3 regions of the Brevibacterium sp. LE-L genome follow, and region 3 is predicted to be linked to each of the others. Evidence: predicted binding sites of a transcription regulator. Region 3 holds the regulator's gene; each other region holds the start of a gene.

Region 1 (6,729 bases), 880 kb from region 3:
CGACACGATCGCCCGGTTCAAGCGACTGGACAATCACGAGGTCTTCTTCTGCACCGGCACGGATGAGCACGGGCTGAAGATGCTGCAGGCGGCGAACAAGCTCGGCATCACCCCGAAGCAACTCGCCGACGACAACGCGAAGAACTTCCGCGACACCCAGCTGGCCCTCGGTTCGACCTTCGACCGGTTCATCCGCACCACCGACGAGGACCACTATGAGGCGTCGAAGGCGATCTGGCGCAAGCTCGAAGAGGCCGGCGACATCTACCTCGACACATACGCCGGCTGGTACTCCGTGCGCGACGAAGCCTTCTACACCGAGGACGAGACCGAAGTCGTCGACGGTGTGCGCCTGTCTACGGAGACCCGCACCGAGGTGACCTGGACGGAGGAGGAGTCCTACTTCTTCCGCCTCTCGAAGTACCAGGACAAGCTGCTCGAGCTGTACAAGACCCATCCGGAGTTCATCGGCCCGGACTCCCGTCGCAACGAGATCGCCTCCTTCGTCGCCTCCGGGCTCAAGGACCTCTCGGTCTCCCGCACCACCTTCGACTGGGGCGTGCCGGTCCCCGGCAATGAGAAGCACGTGATGTACGTGTGGATCGACGCCCTGACCAACTACCTCACCGCCGCCGGATACCCGAACGACGACGAGCGCCTCAACAAGTGGTGGCCCGCCGACGTCCACATCATCGGCAAGGACATCATCCGGTTCCACAGCGTGTACTGGCCGGCGTTCCTCATGAGCGCGGGCATCGAACTGCCCAAGCGCGTCCACGCCCACGGATTCCTCTTCAACTCCGGTGAGAAGATGTCGAAGTCCGTCGGCAACGTCGTCGACCCGCTCGACCTCGTCGATGCTTTCGGCCTGGACACACTGCGCTTCTTCCTCTTCCGCGAGTTCTCCTACGGCCACGATGGTTCGTACACGAAGGACTCGATCATCACCCGCAAGAACGCCGACCTCGCCAACGAGTACGGCAACCTCGCCCAGCGCTCGCTGTCGATGATCCAGAAGAACTGCGACGCCCAGGTACCGCAGCCCGGCACCCTCACCGAGGCGGACGAGGCCCTTCTGAACCTGGCACGTGCAGTCCCGGACACGGCCCGCCGCCACGTCGACACCCAGGCCCTCCACCTCTACGTCGAGGCCTGCTGGAAAGTGCTGTCCGAGGCCAACCGCTACTTCTCCGCGCAGGAGCCGTGGAAGCTGAAGAAGACCGACCCGGAGCGTATGGCCACCGTGCTGTGGGTGACGATCGAGGTCGTGCGCATCATCTCGATCCTCATCCAGCCCGTCATGCCCGATGCGGCCGGGAAGATCCTCGACCTCCTCGGCGTGCCCGCCGGAGTCAGTGAGGCCGGGGCGAAGGTGCTGCCGACCGCCACCGAGTCCGGGTCCGGCGCCGAAGCGATGGCAACCGTGAGTGCGGGAGCGGCCATCGGCGTCGCCGCCGGGGCCGCATACGCCTCCGCGGCTCTGGCCCCGAACGTCGCCGAGGCGGCCGCCGGCGGTCTGGCCGCCGCCGACGTCGATCCCCGATCGTTCGCAGCCGTGGAGTTCCCGCTCGAGCCGGGCACCCCGCTGCCGAAGCCCGAACCCGTGTTCCCGAAGTACGTGGAGGAAACCGAATAATGGCCTCGCGCGCCGCCGGAACCTATCCACCGGTGCCCGAACCGCTGACCCACCCCATCGTCGACACCCACACCCACCTCGACATCTGCACGGGTGTGCGTCTGCCCTTGGGCGCAGGTGAACCCGAACCGGAGGTCTCCCCGGATGCGGAGGAGGAGTTCCCCTCCCTCGATTTCTTCCACGACACCGCCGCCGAGGCGGGGGTCCGCCGTATCGTCCAGATCGGATGCGATCTCCCGGCAGCGAGGTGGACGACTGAGCTCGTCGCCTCCCAATACGCCGGCACCATCTCCGGGACGGCCCTAGGCTCGACCGTGCCCACACCTCCTGCCAACGGCCGGACGTGGATGCTCGGCGGGGCGGCCCTCCACCCGAACGAGGCTCCGCGGCTGGCAGAACGCGGTCTGCTCGACGATGCTCTGACCGAGATCGAGACGCTCGTGACCTCCCACGACCGGATGCGTGTGGTGGGGGAGACCGGCCTGGACTACTTCCGCACGGGCGAGGAAGGCATCGCCGAGCAGCAGCGGTCCTTCCGCGCCCACATCGAGATCGCCAAGCGCACCGGTCGGGCCCTGCAGATCCATGATCGCGAGGCTCACGCCGATGTGCTGCGCATCCTCAGAGAGGAAGGCGCCCCCGAGGTCACGATCTTCCACTGCTTCTCCGGTGATGAAGCGATGGCCCGGGAGTGTGCGGCCGCAGGCTACTTCATGTCGTTCGCCGGCAACCTCACATTCAAGAACGCCGAGGAGCTGCGCCGAGCCGCGGCAGCCGCGCCGCTGGACCTGCTGCTGACCGAGACCGATGCCCCCTTCCTCACCCCGCACCCGCACCGCGGTAAGCCCGGCGGGCCGTACCTGACGGCGATCACCGCCCGGAAACTCGCCGAGGTGCGCGGAATGAGCGAAGAGGATCTCTGCTCGGCGGTGTTGGCCAACGCGGAGAGAGCGCTCGGCAGCTGGGACTGAATCACCGCTGCGACAGATTTACTGCTGCGATGCGTGGCCGCGTTGCATTGCCGCGATACACGGCGGCGATGCGTGGCCGCGATGCATAGCCGCGAATGATGGCAGCGATGCACGGTCGCGAATCACTGCGGCGATACACGGCCGCGAAACATGGCGGCGATCACGTAACGGTGGGCCGCCTCGGCGCGGGAATGTCACGACCGGCACCGCCCCCGCAAACACGGGAACCCCAGGTGACACGCGCCCTCAGGAAACTCACACCGTTACATTTCCGTGATATTTTGCCAGCGGTGTAACGAATCGGTTACAGTGAACTGGTCGATAAACTCTGCTCAGGGATATTTTGTGATTGATTTTCTGAAGAACCGCAAGGTTCAGATCGCCGCACAGGCGGTCGTCATTACCGGACTCGTGGGTGGCACGGGCGCGGTCGTCTCCATGAACAAGCCCGTGACCTTGGAGGTCAACGGGCAGGCCGAGGAGATCCGCACCTTCGGCGGAGATGTCGGTGACATCCTCGACAGCCACGACATCGATCTCGATAAGCGTGACAAGGTCAAGCCCGGCGTCGACACGAAGGTCGACCGGGACATGACGATCACCGTCAACACCGCGAAGAAGGTCTCGCTCTCCGTCGACGGAGAGAAGACCAGCGAGTGGACCAACGCGAACACCGTGGGTCAGGCGCTTGCCGACCTCGGAGTCGATGCGAAGGGAGCCGACCTCAACACCGATGCCAAGCAGCGGCTGAAGGAAGACGGCAACGACATCGACGTGACTACGGCGAAGGATCTCACCATCGTCGCCGACGGCAAGGACCACAAGGTCTCGGCCGCAGTCGGCACCGCGAAGGAAGCACTCACGGAGTCGGGCGTCAAGCTCAAGAAGGACGACTTCCTGTCCGTGCCGATGTCCGCTTCGCTCTCCGACGGCCAGGTGCTCACCGTCAACCGCGTCGAGAACAAGACCGTCAAGGACGAGCAGGCCATCAAGGCCAAGGTCGAGACCAAGAAGTCCGACTCCCTCTACCAGGGCGAGACCAAGGTCGAGTCCGAAGGCAAGGACGGACAGAAGCAGGTCGTCTACAAGGTCAAGACCATCAACGGCGAGCAGGTGAAGAAGGAGAAGAAGGACGAGAAGGTCCTCTCCGAACCCAAGACCAAGGTCGTCATCCAGGGCACGAAGAAGAAGGAGACCCCGGCTGACACCGGCGGCTCCGACTCCGGAAGCTCGGACTCCGGCGGCTCGGACTCCGGTGACTCGAGCACCGGCGGCGGCGACTCCGGTTCGACCGGCGGCTCGATGAGCACTGCCGAGATCAAGGCGATGCTCGGCGGACCCGGCTCCAAGTGGTATTCGATCGTCGAGTGCGAATCGAATTTCAATCCGAAGGCCTCGAACGGCACCCACTTCGGTCTGTTCCAGTTCCTGCCCTCGACCTGGCAATCCATGGGTGGCAGCGGCAACCCGTCTGATGCCAGCCCGCAGGAGCAGTTCCAGCGTGCGAAGAAGTTGCAGGCGCAAGAGGGCTGGAGTCAGTGGCAGTGCTCCTGAGCACCGGCCAGAGCCTTCGCTGAGACAAGATCTGACCGCCGTTGACAACAGATATCGACAACTGAGCTGAGGCGGTCGGAATGGGCGTGGGCCCCGCGGAGAGATCCCGGGGCCCACGCTCTCTGCATTCACGGGATGTCGGGTCAGGCCGGCCGGGCTGCCCGGCCGGCATGTGGGCCCAGACTGAACTTTCGCCCAGAGCATGACGAATTGTTGGCACTCAAGTTGACCGAGTGCTAAAGCCGTTCTAGAGTCAGAATTAGCACTAGCACTCATCGAGTGCCAGTTTCATAAGACGGTCGAATCGCTCGGCACCCGCGACGACGAGAGGTTCAAGGCAGCAGCCGCCGTCTGACTCAATGAAATAGAACCCAGCGAAGGGAGAGAGCCCGAAATGTCGGTCTCCATCAAGCCACTCGAAGATCGGATTGTCATCCGTCAGGTCGAAGCAGAGCAGACTACCGCCAGTGGTCTGGTCATTCCCGAAACCGCCAAGGAAAAGCCTCAGGAAGGCGAAGTTGTCGCAGTCGGCCCCGGCCGCGTTGCTGACAACGGAAACCGTGTGCCGGTCGACGTCGCCGTCGGCGACAAGGTCATCTACTCCAAGTACGGAGGCACCGAAGTCAAGTACGCAGGCGAAGAGTTCCTCGTGCTCTCGGCTCGCGACGTGCTCGCCGTCATCGGCTGAATCCTCTGAACAACTACTTCACAGACAGGAGGACGAATGCCTAAATCATTGGAATTCGACGACGAAGCTCGTCGTGCACTCGAAAAGGGTGTCAACACTCTCGCCGACACCGTCAAGGTGACGCTGGGGCCCAAGGGCCGCAATGTCGTGCTTGATAAGAAGTGGGGCGCTCCCACGATCACGAACGATGGTGTGACCATCGCCCGTGAGGTCGAGGTCGACGATCCGTACGAGAACCTCGGCGCACAGCTGGCCAAGGAAGTCGCCACCAAGACGAACGACATCGCCGGTGACGGAACCACCACCGCGACCGTTCTCGCTCAGGCCTTCGTCAACGAAGGACTGCGCAACGTCGCCGCAGGTGCCGCACCCGGTCAGCTCAAGCGCGGCATCGAGACCGCCGTCGAGGCTGTCTCGGATCAGCTGGGCACCATCGCCCGCGACGTCGCCGACTCCTCGGAGATCGCACACGTCGCCGGACTGTCCGCTCAGTCCGAAGAGATCGGCAAGCTCATCGCCGATGCCTTCGACAAGGTGGGCAAGGACGGCGTCATCACGATCGATGAGTCCCAGGCCGCATCTGTTGAGCTCGAGATCACCGAGGGAATGCAGTTCGACAAGGGCTTCCTCTCGCCGCACTTCGTGACCGATGCCGATCGTCAGGAAGCTGTGCTCTCCGACGCTCTCATCCTCATCAATCAGGGCAAGATCTCCAACATCCAGGAGCTCCTGCCCGTCCTCGAGAAGGTGCAGCAGGCCGGCAAGCCGCTGTTCATCATCGCCGAGGACATCGAGGGCGAAGCTCTGTCGACCCTGGTCGTCAACAAGCTGCGCGGCATCATCAACGTCGCCGCCGTCAAGGCCCCCGGATTCGGTGACCGCCGCAAGGCCATCCTCGAGGACCTCGCCGTCCTCACCGGTGGCCAGGTCGTCACCCCGGACATGGGCATGAAGCTCGACCAGGTCACCCTGGAAGAGCTCGGCAACGCCCGCACCATCACCGTCACCAAGGACAACACCACGATCATCGATGGTGCCGGTTCGGACGATGCTGTTGCCGGTCGTGTCGCACAGATCCGCGCCGAGGTCGAGAACACCGACTCCGACTGGGACCGCGAGAAGCTGCAGGAGCGCTTGGCCAAGCTCTCCGGCGGTGTCGCTGTCATCAAGGTCGGCGCCGCCACCGAGGTGGAGCTTAAGGAGCGTAAGCACCGCGTCGAAGACGCCGTGTCCGCAACCCGTGCCGCCATCGAAGAGGGCGTCGTCGCCGGCGGTGGATCGGCTCTGATCCACGCGGCGAAGGTCCTCGTCGGCAACGACCTCGGTCTGACCGGGGACGCCGCCACCGGTGCTGACATCGTCAAGCGCGGAGTCGTCCAGCCCCTGCGCTGGATCGCTGCGAACGCAGGACAGGACGGATACGTCGTCGTCGCCAAGGTTCAGGACCTCGAGTCCGGCCAGGGCTACAACGCCGCGACCGGTGATTACGGTGACCTCATCGGTGCCGGAATCATCGACCCCGTCAAGGTCACCCGCTCGGCACTGCGCAACGCCGCTTCGATCGCCGCTCTGGTTCTCACCACCGAGACCCTGGTCGTCGAGAAGAAGGACGAGGAGGACGAGGACTGAGCAATTCGCTCCGTCTGAGTCACCTCTGACCAGCGCCAGTGGCCCGGAACAAGCTGTTCCGGGCCACTCGTGCATTCACGTCCAGTGTTGGACGGACTGCCCCGCCCGTCCAGGCCGGTCACACCTACTGGTCAGTCAGTTTTCATGTCAAAGGGCGCCGATGATCGTTAGTCTGGAGCAGACAGCCAGCACCGACGCTTGAGGGACACCATGACTACCGGCTTGCCGATGCCCATCGCCCGACTCCGCGA
Region 2 (6,729 bases), 1.3 Mb from region 3:
TTCGCGAGAGTCTCCTTGGCGATGTCGTAGGAATCCAGCGCCTGCTTGTAGTCCTGTGCCCCACCCGTGTCGAGGTCGACTCCCGCGGTGATGAGATCGAGTTCTGCGACCTCTTCCCCGAAGGAGGTGACGTCCTCTTCGGCGGTCTTCTTCACCTGCTGAAGTTCGGCGGCGTGCAGTTCCCGCTGACGCTGCTTCTCCTTACGGTGACCGACGAAGAATACTGCCCCGAGAACCACGAGCAGCAATAGGAATACCGTACTCACGATCTATGCCTCCCCGGCTGTCTATGTCCTCGAACAGTATGCCTGACTAATCTGACAGGCGTCTGAGCCTGGGCCTGACATCCACTCAGTCCCGAACCGCGCTCAGACCAGCGCGAACACACCTTTGACCAGGGCGGCGACTCCCCCGCCGAAAGCCAACACGAGCATGCCGATCCGTGCGATCGACACGTCGATGTGCCGGGCGAGCCGATCGCCGCCGACCAGTCCTGCCACGAGCACGACCCCCAATGCGATCCAGGTGAACGGCTCCAGGTGCGGCCACACCCCACCGTGGACGATCAACTTCATCACCACCGCCGAGGCGGTTCCCACGACGAGGAACGGCTGCAGAGTCGCCGCGAAGGACCGCTGCTCCCATTTCGTCAGCACCGCATAGGCGCTGACTGCCGGTCCCCCGGCTCCGGCAGCCGCCGACATCGCACCCGAGAGCAGGCCGGCTCCCATGCGGGTGCCGATGTTCGCGGGAATCCGGCGCCCGAACCTCCCCAGAGTCAGAGAGCTGATGAGGGAGACGATGATGAGCAGACCGATGAGGATCTGCAGCGGTGGGGTGGGCAGGACCGAGGCGAGGAGCGCCCCGGGGATCGTTCCGATCACCGCGCCCAGGGCCAGGTGGCGGAAGGACGGCCAATCCACCTCGGCGAAGGTCCGGGTGAAGACCGAGAACGCGGCGACGATCCCGCAGATGTTGACGAGGATGATCCCGCTGAACGGATCGAGGAGAAGAACGAGAAACGGGCCGCTGACCAGGCCGAACCCCATCCCGGTGACACGTTGGGACAGGGCACCGAGGAAGACTGCGAAGAGGATGAGCACGACCACGGGTTCCACTCGGTCGAGTCTAGTCCAGCCCGATTCCCGGCTGATCCTCAGTCTCACCGCTGACCGCGGGGTTAGAGTATTCACCATGAATGCCAGTCCCCTCTGGTCGCGATTCAGCGCAGATCCGCGATCGTATGGGCAGGTCCGAGCCTCCGATGCCGATCGCGCGGTCGTCAGTGATGTCCTCTCGGAGGGTTATGCCCTCGGTCAGCTCGATGTCGAGGAATTCGATGAGCGCACCGAGGCGGCTGCGAAGATCAAAACGCTCGGTGAAGTCCCCGCGCTGATCGAGGACCTCGTCCTCACCGACCCTGCCGAAGTCGAACCGGGCACGCTCGACGAGACGGGCGCAGGCCCTGGCGCGTCTCGAAGAGGACCGGGTGCCGATCACGCCGGAGCAGATCGATGCAGCGGCGCAGAAGTACTATCGGGATCGGGTGCGCCGGGCCCTGCTCGGCGCCGTCGCGGGTCCCGTTGGGATCGTGCTGGCGATCTGGGCGTTCTCATCGATCGTCTCGGGGCAGGTCATCTTCTTCTGGCCGATCTTCGTCATCGTCCCCATGCTGTTGGGCGGATTGGGCCGGATCGCGCACAAGGACGAGATCATCCGCAATCGGAAGAAGGAGCTCACGCGCCGGGCCCGAGCCCACCTCGGTGACGCCGAGGCCCGACGGAAGCTCGAGCAGAGTGAGACGCCCGAGCGAGACTATGAAGCCGAGTTCGGCAGGGGGCTGCAACCGCCGCATCCGCCCCACCCGCCGTACTCCCCCGGTCAGATCTCACGTCGGGATGAGAGGCGCCGGCGCAGGTCGCGGCACCGGCATCACCGCGACAACCCTTGGGACTGAACTCAGGCAGTTCGAGGGCGACCGGCTGCGGCAACGGCGGCTGATCGCCCGATGGCCGAGGGACCTTCGCTGGAGGATCAGGTGCGTCCTAGGTCTGGAAGATTCGGATCTGCGCAAAGGCCTCCGCCTTGTGCGTGGTGAACCACATGGTGTGCGAGAAGTGACGCAGATCGTTGCTGTCGGCCTCGGTCTGCCAGTAGCCCCAGGCGGCTGCGGCTTTGCCGTGGGTGATCGCCGCTTCGAGATGACCGGTCTCGGGCACATGAGCGGACAGGGCCAGCAGCGCATCGACGACTTCGGCCCGGCCGGTGGCGGTCTCCACCGTGCCCATCCGCATGATCTGGAGGACGCAGTCGTCGGCGACCACCTCGGCGAGGGGATCCCGTGCGCCGGCGAACAGGTGCTCTTCGAAGCGGGCGACAAAAGTGTTCTTCGGGCTGTTTCCGCAGGAATCGGTGCCGGTGAAGGTCATGGGCCCAGCCTAGGCGTGCCGCGCGGGGGTGACAATGCTGCGGGCATGAAAAAGCCGTGCCGGCGCCCCTGGGGGCACCGGCACGGCCGATCGAGCAGCGGGGGCTATCAGAAGCCCATGCCGCCCATTCCACCCATGCCGTCCATGCCGGCAGCTGCGTCTGCACCTGCTCCGGCCTTTTCGGGCTTGTCGGCGACGACCGACTCGGTGGTGAGGAACAGACCGGCGATCGAGGCGGCGTTCTGCAGAGCAGAGCGGGTCACCTTGACCGGGTCGTTGATGCCGGCGGCCAGCAGGTCCTCGTAGCCACCGGTTGCGGCGTTGAGACCGAATCCGGGTTCGAGGTTGGCGACCTTGTCGGCAACCACACCGGCTTCGAGGCCGGCGTTCGTGGCGATCTGCTTGAGCGGGGCTTCGATGGCAACCTTGACGATGTTGGCACCGGTGGCCTCGTCTCCCTCGAGTGAGAGGTCGGCGAAAGCGGCCTTGCCCGCCTGGATCAGGGACACGCCGCCACCGGCGACGATTCCCTCTTCCACAGCAGCCTTGGCGTTGCGCACGGCATCTTCAATGCGGTGCTTCGTTTCCTTGAGCTCGACCTCGGTCGCGGCTCCGGCCTTGATGACTGCAACACCGCCGGCCAGCTTGGCCAGACGTTCCTGCAGCTTCTCACGGTCGTAGTCGGAGTCCGAGTTCTCGATCTCCGCGCGGATCTGAGCGACCCGACCGGCGATCTCCTCGGCGTCTCCTGCGCCCTCAACGATGGTGGTCTCGTCCTTGGTGATGACGACCTTGCGGGCGGTGCCCAGCAGATCGGTGGTCACGCCGTCGAGCTTGAGCCCGACTTCCTCGGACACGACCTGGCCGCCGGTGAGGATGGCGATGTCGGCGAGCTGAGCCTTGCGGCGGTCACCGAAGCCCGGAGCCTTGACGGCCACGGACTTGAAGGTGCCCTTGAGCTTGTTCAGCACCAGGACGGCCAGGGCTTCGCCCTCGACGTCTTCGGCGATGATGAACAGGGGCTTGTTGGACTGCTGGACCTTCTCGAGGACCGGCAGCAGATCCTTCACATTCGAGATCTTGGAGTTGACGATGAGGATGTAGGGATCCTCAAGGACAGCTTCCTGACGATCGGTGTCGGTGACGAAGTAACCGGAGATGTAGCCCTTGTCGAAGCGCATACCCTCGGTCAGTTCGAGCTCGAGTCCGAAGGTGTTGGACTCTTCGACGGTGACGACGCCTTCCTTGCCGACCTTATCGATGGCCTCGGCGATCAGTTCGCCGATCGCAGGATCTCCGGCGGAGATGCCGGCGGTCGCGGCGATCTGTTCCTTGGTCTCGATGTCGATGGCGTTCTTCAGCAGCACACCGGTGACAGCTTCCACTGCCTTTTCGATGCCGCGCTTGAGGCTGAGCGGATCAGCACCGGCTGCCACGTTGCGCAGGCCTTCGCGGACGAGAGCCTGAGCGAGCACGGTAGCGGTGGTGGTTCCGTCGCCTGCGACGTCGTCAGTCTTCTTAGCGACTTCCTTGACGAGCTCGGCGCCGATCTTCTCGTAGGGATCCTCGAGTTCGATCTCCTTGGCGATGGAGACACCATCGTTGGTGATGGTCGGTGCGCCCCACTGCTTTTCGAGCACGACGTTGCGACCGCGGGGTCCAAGGGTCACCTTGACCGCGTCCGCAAGCTGGTTGAGTCCAGCTTCGAGTCCTCGACGAGCTTCTTCGTCGAATGCAATCATCTTTGCCATAGCGGCTTAGATCCTCCCTGATGGAGTGGAGTGGGAAACCAGAGCAGTCGTCAGCGCCCGCGACGGCAGAGAGTGTGCCCGCATGTTCCATTCCACATAAGGACCACGCTCTCGAGACAACTGATGGGAACCCATCGGTTTTCACCACTACTAGATTTAGCACTCTCACCATGCGAGTGCAAATATTCGTCGCCCGCCAAGATGGACGAGAACAGTTGAGATCCGCGAGTTGTCGGCCCACGGTGAAGGCACAGAGGGCAGTTCGGCCCAGCGCGAAACGGTGGCGCGGGCCGATTGCGAGAGGCCCACTCAAAGTCGAGCAGCACGGTTTCAAACATGTGCTGTTCAACCCGAACCGTGCCGAATCGAATCTCCCGCCCTGGAGGACCCTTCCCACGCGGGCACTGAAAAGCGCCGAGCAGTTGCCTGCTCGGCGCTTTCCCCGTGCGATTGGTGCCGGTCGACCCGAAAGCCGTTCCGACGCCCCGCCGCAGCGGATCAGAAGACTGTGTTGATAGCAGTCAGTCTCAGAGGAGGGTGACGGACTCCGCCTGAGGACCCTTTTGTCCTTCTCCGACTTCGAACTGAACCTGCTGGCCCTCTTCGAGAGAGCGGTAGCCGTCCATCTGGATTGCGCTCCAGTGAACGAACACGTCCTGGTTGTCGCCTTCAAGGGTGATGAAGCCGTAGCCCTTTTCAGCGTTGAACCACTTGACGGTACCTTGTGCCATTACTTCTCCATACAGTGCAGTGCCATTGAAATCCCGTACTTCAGCCGCGATCGGGCGACCGCATCTGGAATACGGAAGCTGGCAAAACTCAACCGACCCCGCGACTTCTCTCATTGACCTCGGGAGAATAATCTCGGTGAAGCACGAATAGAACACAAGGTGCTGTGCTTGCCTAGCTGGTGCAACTCTACCGCAGGCATGCACCCCACCCCGGGCCGCTCAACACTGTTATAGATTCGTTACATAAGAGTTTTCGCCCAGTTCACACCAGGGGTTGCGGTCAAAGGACCCGACCGACCGGCTCGGACTATTCCGAGTCCCCGCCTTCGCTGGGCTCGGGGCCGCGATCGGCGATGTCCGAACAGATCACGACAGTGACATCGGCGTCGAAGTCCTCAGAGGCCTCCGTGGCCGAAACGCCCAGCGATTCGGCGACGAGCTTCGCCTGCGAGGCGTTCTCCTCGCCCTTGTAGTACACGGTCGAATCGGTGAGGTTCGTCGAATAGTTGCCGACCTGGCCGAGCTTCCAGCCCTTCTCCTCGACCGCTTCGGAGAACTTCTTCGCAGCGCCCGAGACGCCGGAGCCGTTGAGGACATCGACGGTGATCGAGTCGTCGGCGACGCTGACTTCGCTTTCGCTCGGTGAGGGTTCGGCAGAGGTCGACTCCGATGCCGCGGGGTCCTCGACCTTGGATTCGGGGTTGCCCATCGACGAGACGATGATGTTGATGGCAGCCACGACGAGGAGGACCGCGACCAGCGCGAGCACGATGACCAGCGAGATGGCGCCGATGTTCGACGACGCCGCGGACTCCTGTCGATGGGCACCGCTGCGCCGGCCGGGCTCGATCTCGTCGAATTCGTCGGTCATGTCTACCTCGAGACGCGGGCTTGGGCGCGCTCGCTCTGCCGCGTGCTGCGGATCCGGCGAAGGCGCTTGACCAGCATGGGGTCGCTGGCCAGAGCTGCAGGGTTGTCGAGAAGCGAGTTCAGGATCTGGAAGTAGCTGGTGGCAGACATGTCGAAGCGCTCACGGATCGCGTGGTCCTTGGCACCGCCGTATTTCCACCACCGCCGCTCGAACTCCAAAACGGCCACCTCGAGCTCGCTCAGTTCTGAGGTGTCGTTGTTCGACGGCATAGAGGGTGTGCTCCTTCGAGAGATGTCTGTGCTTCTATATTATCGCCCGATCGACGGGACTGAAATTCCCGGCGCGCCGATCGGGCTGTGACCTCGCTCCCCACCGGGGTGAAAACGGCGTCACCCCGCCGCCCGGCATCTGTGCGATGACCGTTGCGACGGGGTGAGGAACCGGACCTTCGCGCCGATGGAGGCGATTCAGCGGATGCGGATGTTGACCTGCTTGATCTGGGTGAAGCCCTCGAGCATGCCCTCCAGCGATGCCTCGCGGCCGAAGCCGGAGGTCTTCATTCCGCCGTAGGACTGGCCGGCCAGCTGGCCGCCGCCCTGGTTGACCTGGACCCAGCCGGACTCGATGCGGTTGGCCATGGTCAGCGCCGCATCGACATCCTTGGTGAAGACGAAGGCCGCGAGCCCGAAGTCCGAGTCGTTGGCCATATCGATGACCTCGTCGATGTCCTTCCACGGGATGACCGAGAGGACGGGGCCGAAGATCTCTTCGCGGCTGGTCTGCCAATCGTTCTTCGCCTTCGAGAAGATCACAGGGGCGTGGTAGAAGCCGGGCTCGCCGACCTCGAGGGAATCGGAGCCGTCGTAGGCGATCTCCACGCCGTCCATCGATTTGCCCATCTCGATGTAGCTGGAGACCTGGTCGTACTGCTTCTGATTGATGATGCA
Region 3 (6,729 bases):
GTCGATCGAGTCGGGAATGACGAGGCGTACGGAGTCAGCGGCATGAGAGTCGGCCTGGGCGTCGGTGTCTGCCGCGTGAGAGTCGGGAGTGTTCACAGGGTTCGGGGTGGGGTGGGTGATGTCCAGAATGTTCCTTTGCATGCGAGCGTGCCGTCACCGGCGACGCCGGAGTGTGCTTCCATCCTAGTCCGATGGCTCACCAACGGCCCAATGAATTCTGAGCCATGACGAGGCCGGCGGATCCCGCCGACGAGGAGCGCAGGATGGTCGGACCCAGCAGCACGGGTGTGGCCCCGCGGTCTTTCAGTGCCGCAAGTTCGCTGTCGCTGATACCGCCCTCGGGTCCGACGACGAAGACGATGCGCTCGGGTGCCTCCCCTGCCGCCACCTCTTCGAGTGCCGTGGACAGCTTCGCTTCCGCGGTCTCGTGGAGGACGAAGACCGCATCGGCAGCGGAGAGCCGCTGGGCCAGGGACGTGCCGCGGACGAATTCGTGCAGCTGCGGGAAGTGGGAGCGCCGGGCTTGGAGGGAGGCGGCGTTGAGCAGGTTCTCCCATTTCGCGGCGATCTTCTCCCGCTTCTTCGCCGGCCAACCGGCGATCGAGCGTTCGGCGGCCCAGGGGATGACGTCGTCGACGCCGATCTCCGTGGCCGTTTCGATGGCCTGCAGGTCACGTTCGCCCTTGGCCAGGGCTTGGACGAGAACGAGCCGCGGAGCCGGCCGCGGTTCCGTCGTCACCGCGGTGACGTCGATGGCGATGTCCGTCGGTGAAGCGCTCGTGACGGTGCCGCGAGCTCGCGCACCGGCCCCGTCGACGATGTCGATCTGCTCACCGGGTCCGATCCGTCGCACCCGCACCGCATGTCCGGCCACGTCCTCACCGAGGGTGAGGACCTGACCGATGACCGCCGCGGCGGCCAGGGCGGAGCGGAAGACGGGAAGACTCACCGACCGGCGAACCTTTCGCGCATGCGGGAGAACACGCCGCGGCTCTCGGTGGTGATCTGCGCGCGGGGGGCTTCTTCCCCTCGCAGCTGTGCCAGCTTCTCGAGCAGCTCGCGCTGCTCGTCGTCGAGCTTGTCGGGAGTGAGCACGTCGACGGTGATGAGCAGGTCGCCACGAGTCTCCGAGCGCAGGCGGGCCGCGCCGAGTCCGGCGAGTTTGACGACCGTGCCCGACTGGGTGCCCGGGGCGATGTTGAGGTCCTGGGTGCCGTCGAAGGTCTCGAACGGAATCGTCGCTCCCAGGGTGGCCGCGGTCATCGGCACGGACACCGCGGCACGGAAGTTGTCGCCGTCGCGGTGGAAGACCTCGTGGCGGGTGACCATGACCTCGACGAAGAGGTCGCCGGCGGGGCCGCCGCCGGGTCCGACTTCGCCCTGGCTGGACAGCTGGATGCGGGTGCCGTCGGAGACTCCGGCGGGGATCCGGATCTTCATCGTCCGCTGTTTGCGCACGCGGCCGTCGCCCTGGCAGTTGAGGCAGGGGCTCGGGATGACGGTGCCGAATCCGTGGCAGGAGTTGCAGGTCTGGTTCGTGACCATCTGGCCCAGCAGGGTGCGGGTCATGCGCTGGACGCTGCCGGCGCCGTGGCACAGGCTGCAGGTCTCGATCTTCGTGCCTTCCTGGGTGCCGGCACCGGAGCACGTGTCGCAGACGACGGCGGTGGTCACATCGAGATCGACGGTGCCGCCGAAGGCCGCAGTCTTGAGGTCGATGCTGACGCCGACGAGGGCGTCCTTGCCGCGCTGGGTGCGTGGGATCGGACCGGCGGCCTGTCCCCCTCCGCCGCCGAAGAAGGTTTCGAAGATGTCTCCGAAGCCGCCGAAGCCGCCGCCGGCCGGGAAGCCCTGACCGTTCTCGCCGCCGCCCATGTCGTAGTTGCGCCGCTTCTCCGGGTCGGAGAGCACATCGTAGGCCAGTGAGATGGCCTTGAATTCGTCTTCGTGACCGGGGTTGACGTCCGGGTGGTACTTGCGTGCCAGCTTCCGGTACGACGACTTGATCTCAGCCGCGGAAGCATCTTTGGACACTCCGAGTGTTTCATAGTGATCGGCCACAGAAACTTCTCTCTCCCTGACGTAGTGGTCTTCTCAGTTCTTGGTGGTGGCGACCGCGCTTCCACGCAGTCCTCACCGATATGGTCTCGCCCTGATTCGGGCGCCTCCAGCTCTTCGTCTTCAGCGGCCCTACCCTCGATCGAGGATCGAGGACACGTACTTCGCGACGGCCCGGACAGCCGAGATCGTCGTCGGATAATCCATTCTGGTCGGGCCGAGCACCGCCAGTCTGGCCGAGGAACCCGCCTCATGACCATATTCGGCGGCCACGACAGAAGTCGAACTCAATGATTCGTGAGTATTCTCACGCCCGATGCGCACACTGATCTCCTCTTGGTCTTCGGCCATCGAGGTGAGCAACTTGAGGAGGACCACCTGTTCTTCGAAGGCCTCGAGGATCGGGCCCATCTTCTCACCGAACTCACGTCCGGAGCGTGCGAGGTTCGCGGTGCCGGCCATGATGATGCGCTCTTCACGAGTGGCGGCGACGAGGTCGACGACGGCGGCGCGGACCTGCTGCAGTCCGGAGTCGTCGAGGGCCCCGGGCTCGGCAGGATCGGGAGTCGCGGCCGCCTCGACGCCCGGGGCGGAACCGAGGACCTGCGAGAGCTTGCGGCCGGCGAACTCGGCGTTGATCTGGTCGCGCAGGCCGCGGACGGCGTCGTCATCGACCGGCGTCGGGGTGATGATGGACTTCTGTTCGACCTGTCCGGCGTCGGTGATGAGGACGACAAGGATCCGCCCCGGTCCGAGGCCGACGATCTCGACGTGCTTGATCCGGGCGCGGGACACCGTCGGGTATTGGATGAGGGCGACCTGGTGGGTCAGCCCCGACAGCACGCGTACGGTGCGGTCGAGCATCCCGTCGAGGTCGACTTCACCGTCGATGAGCTGGAAGATCGCACTGCGTTCGGCACCGGTCAGCGGTTTGAACTCGTCGATGCAGTCGACGAACATCCGGTATCCGAGGTCGGTGGGGATCCGGCCCGCCGAAGTGTGCGGTTGGGCGATGTAGCCCTCGTGTTCGAGCTGGGCCATGTCGTTGCGGATCGTCGCCGGTGAGACGCCGAGGGTGTGCCGCTGCACGATCGCCTTCGATCCCACGGGTTCGTTGGTGGCGACGAAGTCCTCGACGATGGCGCGCAGTACCTGTGCTCGTCTGCTGTCGTTCATCGCGGACCTCCTCCCCGCCTCTGTTCCCGGTGCCCGTGTCGGTCTCCGCATGCCCGAACTGGCACTCATTGCGACTGAGTGCCAATTCTACGCCTCTCGACCGCTGATTTCATTTCAGGGGTGTCCCGCGGGTCTGCGCGCGACCCCGACGCTCCTTCATTAGGGTGGTGTCCCGTGAATGTTTTTGATCGCTATGGCCCCGATGTGCTCTCCGGCTCCTCACCGTCGTCTCACCGTCCGAAGAAGTCCCGCCCGGTCGAACTCGGCCTGGGCATGGTGCTCGAAGATGCGATGAGCGGATATGTCGGTGCGGTCGTCGGAGCGGAGAAGACCACGGCCGGTGTCGTCGTCAATCTCGAGGACCGCAACGGCCGGGTGCATGCGTTCCCCCTGGGCCCGGGCTTCCTGCTGGAAGGGCAACCGGTCGATCTGCGGCTGCCGACGAAGAAGAAAGCGCAGGCCCCCGGGCGAACGGCTTCCGGCTCGCGTGCGGTGGCAGGTGCCAAAGCGCGGGTGGCACGTGGGTCGCGCATCTGGGTCGAGGGCAAGCACGATGCCGAATTGGTCGAGAAGATCTGGGGTGATGATCTGCGCATCGAAGGCGTGGTCGTCGAACCCCTCGGCGGCCTCGATGACGTCGCCGACAAACTCGCGGCCTTCGGTCCGGATCGCGAGCATCGGGTCGGCGTCCTCGCCGACCACCTGGTCGATGGAACAAAGGAGTCGAAGATCGCCGAGGCGGTACGCGCCGATCCGCGCTACCGCGACGTCGTCCACATCATCGGTCATCCCTATGTCGACATCTGGCAGGCGGTCAAACCCCATGTCGTCGGCATCAGAGAGTGGCCGGTCGTCCCTCGCGGAGAGGATTGGAAGACGGGGATCCTGCGTCGGATCGGTTGGCCGCATGCCGATCACCGCGATGTCGCGCGCGGATGGGTGCGCATCCTCGGAAAGGTGACGACGATCGCCGATGTCGAACCGACGCTGTCGGGCCGGGTCGAGGAGCTCATCGACTTCGTCACTGTCGGCTGATCGGGGCGCCCGAGGCACGGAGGATGACGACGCAAGTCGACAACACAGTCTGCGTTGACAACATCTGCGGTAACGTGGATGACTGGAGGAATCGAAAGGAAGCTCATGACACAGAATCCCCAGCAGCCCGACAACAGCCACCCGCGACCGATGCCGCCGAATTACCCTGAGGCACCCGGACTCCAACCGCCTTATGGTTCCCAACCGTCATACGGTTCCCAGCAGCCTTATGGTTCCCAGCCGTCATACGGTTCCCAGCAGCCTTATGGTTCCCAGCAGCCTTATGGTTCCCAACCGTCATACGGTGTGCCGCAGAGCTACTCGGTCTCACCAGGCGCCCACGGCCCGGCAGCTGACCAGGCGCTGTACGACTCACGGCTGTTGCCGCCGCAAGCCTTCGGCACCGGGTCCGAAGGGTTCTGGCAAACACCACCCTCGGACCGCAGTACTGCAGTCTGGACCCATATCGGATCCATCCTGCTGGGCTGGCTACTGCCGCTCATCCTCTTCCTCGTCAAGAAGGACGAGTCCCCGTTCGTTCGCGAACATGCCCGCCAGTCGTTGAATTTCGAACTGACTTTGTTCCCGATCTTCTTCATCGGTTCAATATTCACATTGACGGGAGTCGGCCTGCTGATTCTTCTGGCTGCGGCAATCGTTAACATCGTCTTCCACATCAATGGCGCTATCGCCGCCAATCGCGGCCAGGGCTACAGGATCCCCCTGGCGATTTCGATGGTCAAATGACCCGTCCGACGTCCTGACCGACGGCGCCCAATGGTGTTGCCTGGTCCGATCACCGGCCGCGGGCAAACCACGCCGAGGAGCGGGGCAAGAAGGCGAACACTATGCTCGCAGTGCCGAACAGCAGAAAGCAGCCGATCAACAGCGGATTGAGCGGGGTCATCACCACGAAGGCCAGGCCAAGACATCCCATTGCCACCCAACGAGCACGCCCACGACCGACGGCCAGACGCCATGCATAGGCCGTGAAGCCCACAATCACGATGAGGCCGACCACAAACGCGATTGCGACGATCCCCGTGGCGATTCCACTCGATAGATCGCCGGCCCAGGACAGTACCGCTGTATCCGTCAGGTCTCCGATCTTTCGCAGCACCCAGCCGACGATCCGGAACGCTCGCCCACCGGTGAAGGCCATCCAGACGAGAGCCGCAAGAACGAAGAACGGAGCAATGAACCCCAGCACCGAGGCGGTGATGACCTCGAAGGGACGCTTAGGCACACCAAACACATTCACTTGCAGATCTCGCGCAGAGCGGTAGGTCCCGGGATAGTTCCGTGCAACATCGAATGCTTTCCCGTGCCCATTCCGTTCCAGCGGATGCGACCCTATCAAGGAAGCGCGATCCGTTGCGCGCCGGCGACGGAGCAAGTCCTCCCTTGCCCGTGCGGCAATCTCGCGTGGGTCTTCGGTCGGCAGATGACCGAGCGCATGTCCCCACTCAGAATGAGAGTGACCCGTCAGCGACATCGCGGGAGCAGGCCAGGCTTCTGACCAGTTCCTCTGCCCATGCCCCGGATTCGGTGTACTCATAGACGACGTGGCAGCCCTTTCTGCATCAATGACCGATTCCGCTGCTACCTTACTACAGCCGTTGCCGAACTGAGGCAGGAATCTGAGCTCTTCTCTCTCCCCACCCCGTTACCTTTTAAGTAGCCTCAACATCCGTCAGGATAGAAGGGGTCGCTGGCCTGAGGACCTCGGCATGATTCATGCCCCCAGTCGTCATGATCCGGGGGGTGTTGTCACCGAGGTTCGAAGGCACCAGGGAAATCGCTGATAGGGGCCAGAACCACTGGCAGAACACATGCCTCGAGCCCGACCGTAACGTGGATGCCGAACCCCGGAGCCACCCAGCACCACCGGCCAGCCGAACCACTCACAACCGCAGTCACACCAGTCGAAGAAGATGAGTGACATGATCACCAACCACGACACCATTGACGTATTCATCGGCATCGATGTCGGCAAACACGACCACCACGCCGTGGCGCTGGCCAGGGACGGCACCCAACTACTGTCGAAGGCCCTGCCCCAGAACGAAGCAAAACTCCGAGCACTCATCGACAAGCTCCGCACCCACGGGACACTCCTGCTCGTCGTCGATCAGCCCGCCACGATCGGAGCCCTACCCGTCGCCGTCGCACAAGCAGCCGGCGTCACCGTGGCCTACCTCCCCGGGTTGGCGATGCGCCGCATCGCGGACCTGCACCCAGGAGAGGCAAAGACCGATGCCCGGGATGCCGCGATCATCGCTGAAGCCGCCCGCACCATGCCACATACCCTGCGCGGGATTCGGGTCAGCGATGAAAACGTCGCGGAACTGTCGATGCTGTGTGGCTACGACGATGACCTCGCCAAACAAGCCACGGCCACGTCGAACAGGATCCGGGGCCTACTCACCCAGATACACCCCGGACTAGAAGCCGTCATCG

Evidence for each region. Region 3 encodes HrcA, which represses chaperone genes, less so after heat shock. Its sites were predicted from a motif close to TTNGCACTCGNNNNNNNCGAGTGCNAA; they were not measured.
Region 1: groES (co-chaperone GroES) is a predicted target of HrcA. The motif match lies at 4,375-4,401, and genes of this name have one in related genera.
Region 2: groL (chaperonin GroEL) is a predicted target of HrcA. The motif match lies at 4,337-4,363, and genes of this name have one in related genera.

What each region holds. Positions count from the first base shown of each region.
Region 1 is NZ_CP189759.1:1,228,496-1,235,224, forward strand. It holds gene metG (methionine--tRNA ligase) at 1-1,636, shown strand, start outside; gene ACQE2J_RS05520 (TatD family hydrolase) at 1,636-2,607, shown strand; gene ACQE2J_RS05525 (ubiquitin-like domain-containing protein) at 2,953-4,161, shown strand; gene groES (co-chaperone GroES) at 4,556-4,849, shown strand; gene groL (chaperonin GroEL) at 4,886-6,478, shown strand; gene ACQE2J_RS05540 (ABC transporter ATP-binding protein) at 6,689-6,729, shown strand, end outside.
Region 2 is NZ_CP189759.1:843,620-850,348, reverse strand. It holds gene ACQE2J_RS03750 (hypothetical protein) at 1-266, opposite strand, end outside; gene ACQE2J_RS03745 (TSUP family transporter) at 369-1,118, opposite strand; partial or broken gene ACQE2J_RS03740 (DUF1707 SHOCT-like domain-containing protein) at 1,096-1,347, shown strand; gene ACQE2J_RS03735 (hypothetical protein) at 1,490-1,957, shown strand; gene ACQE2J_RS03730 (hypothetical protein) at 2,046-2,429, opposite strand; gene groL (chaperonin GroEL) at 2,537-4,180, opposite strand; gene ACQE2J_RS03720 (cold-shock protein) at 4,708-4,911, opposite strand; gene ACQE2J_RS03715 (LytR C-terminal domain-containing protein) at 5,219-5,782, opposite strand; gene ACQE2J_RS03710 (DUF3263 domain-containing protein) at 5,785-6,051, opposite strand; gene ACQE2J_RS03705 (aldehyde dehydrogenase family protein) at 6,250-6,729, opposite strand, start outside.
Region 3 is NZ_CP189759.1:2,109,770-2,116,498, reverse strand. It holds gene ACQE2J_RS09400 (PhoH family protein) at 1-141, opposite strand, end outside; gene ACQE2J_RS09395 (16S rRNA (uracil(1498)-N(3))-methyltransferase) at 197-949, opposite strand; gene dnaJ (molecular chaperone DnaJ) at 946-2,061, opposite strand; gene hrcA (heat-inducible transcriptional repressor HrcA) at 2,191-3,234, opposite strand; gene ACQE2J_RS09380 (DUF3097 domain-containing protein) at 3,409-4,269, shown strand; gene ACQE2J_RS09375 (DUF4870 domain-containing protein) at 4,375-5,016, shown strand; gene ACQE2J_RS09370 (hypothetical protein) at 5,066-5,530, opposite strand; gene ACQE2J_RS09365 (IS110 family transposase) at 6,213-6,729, shown strand, end outside.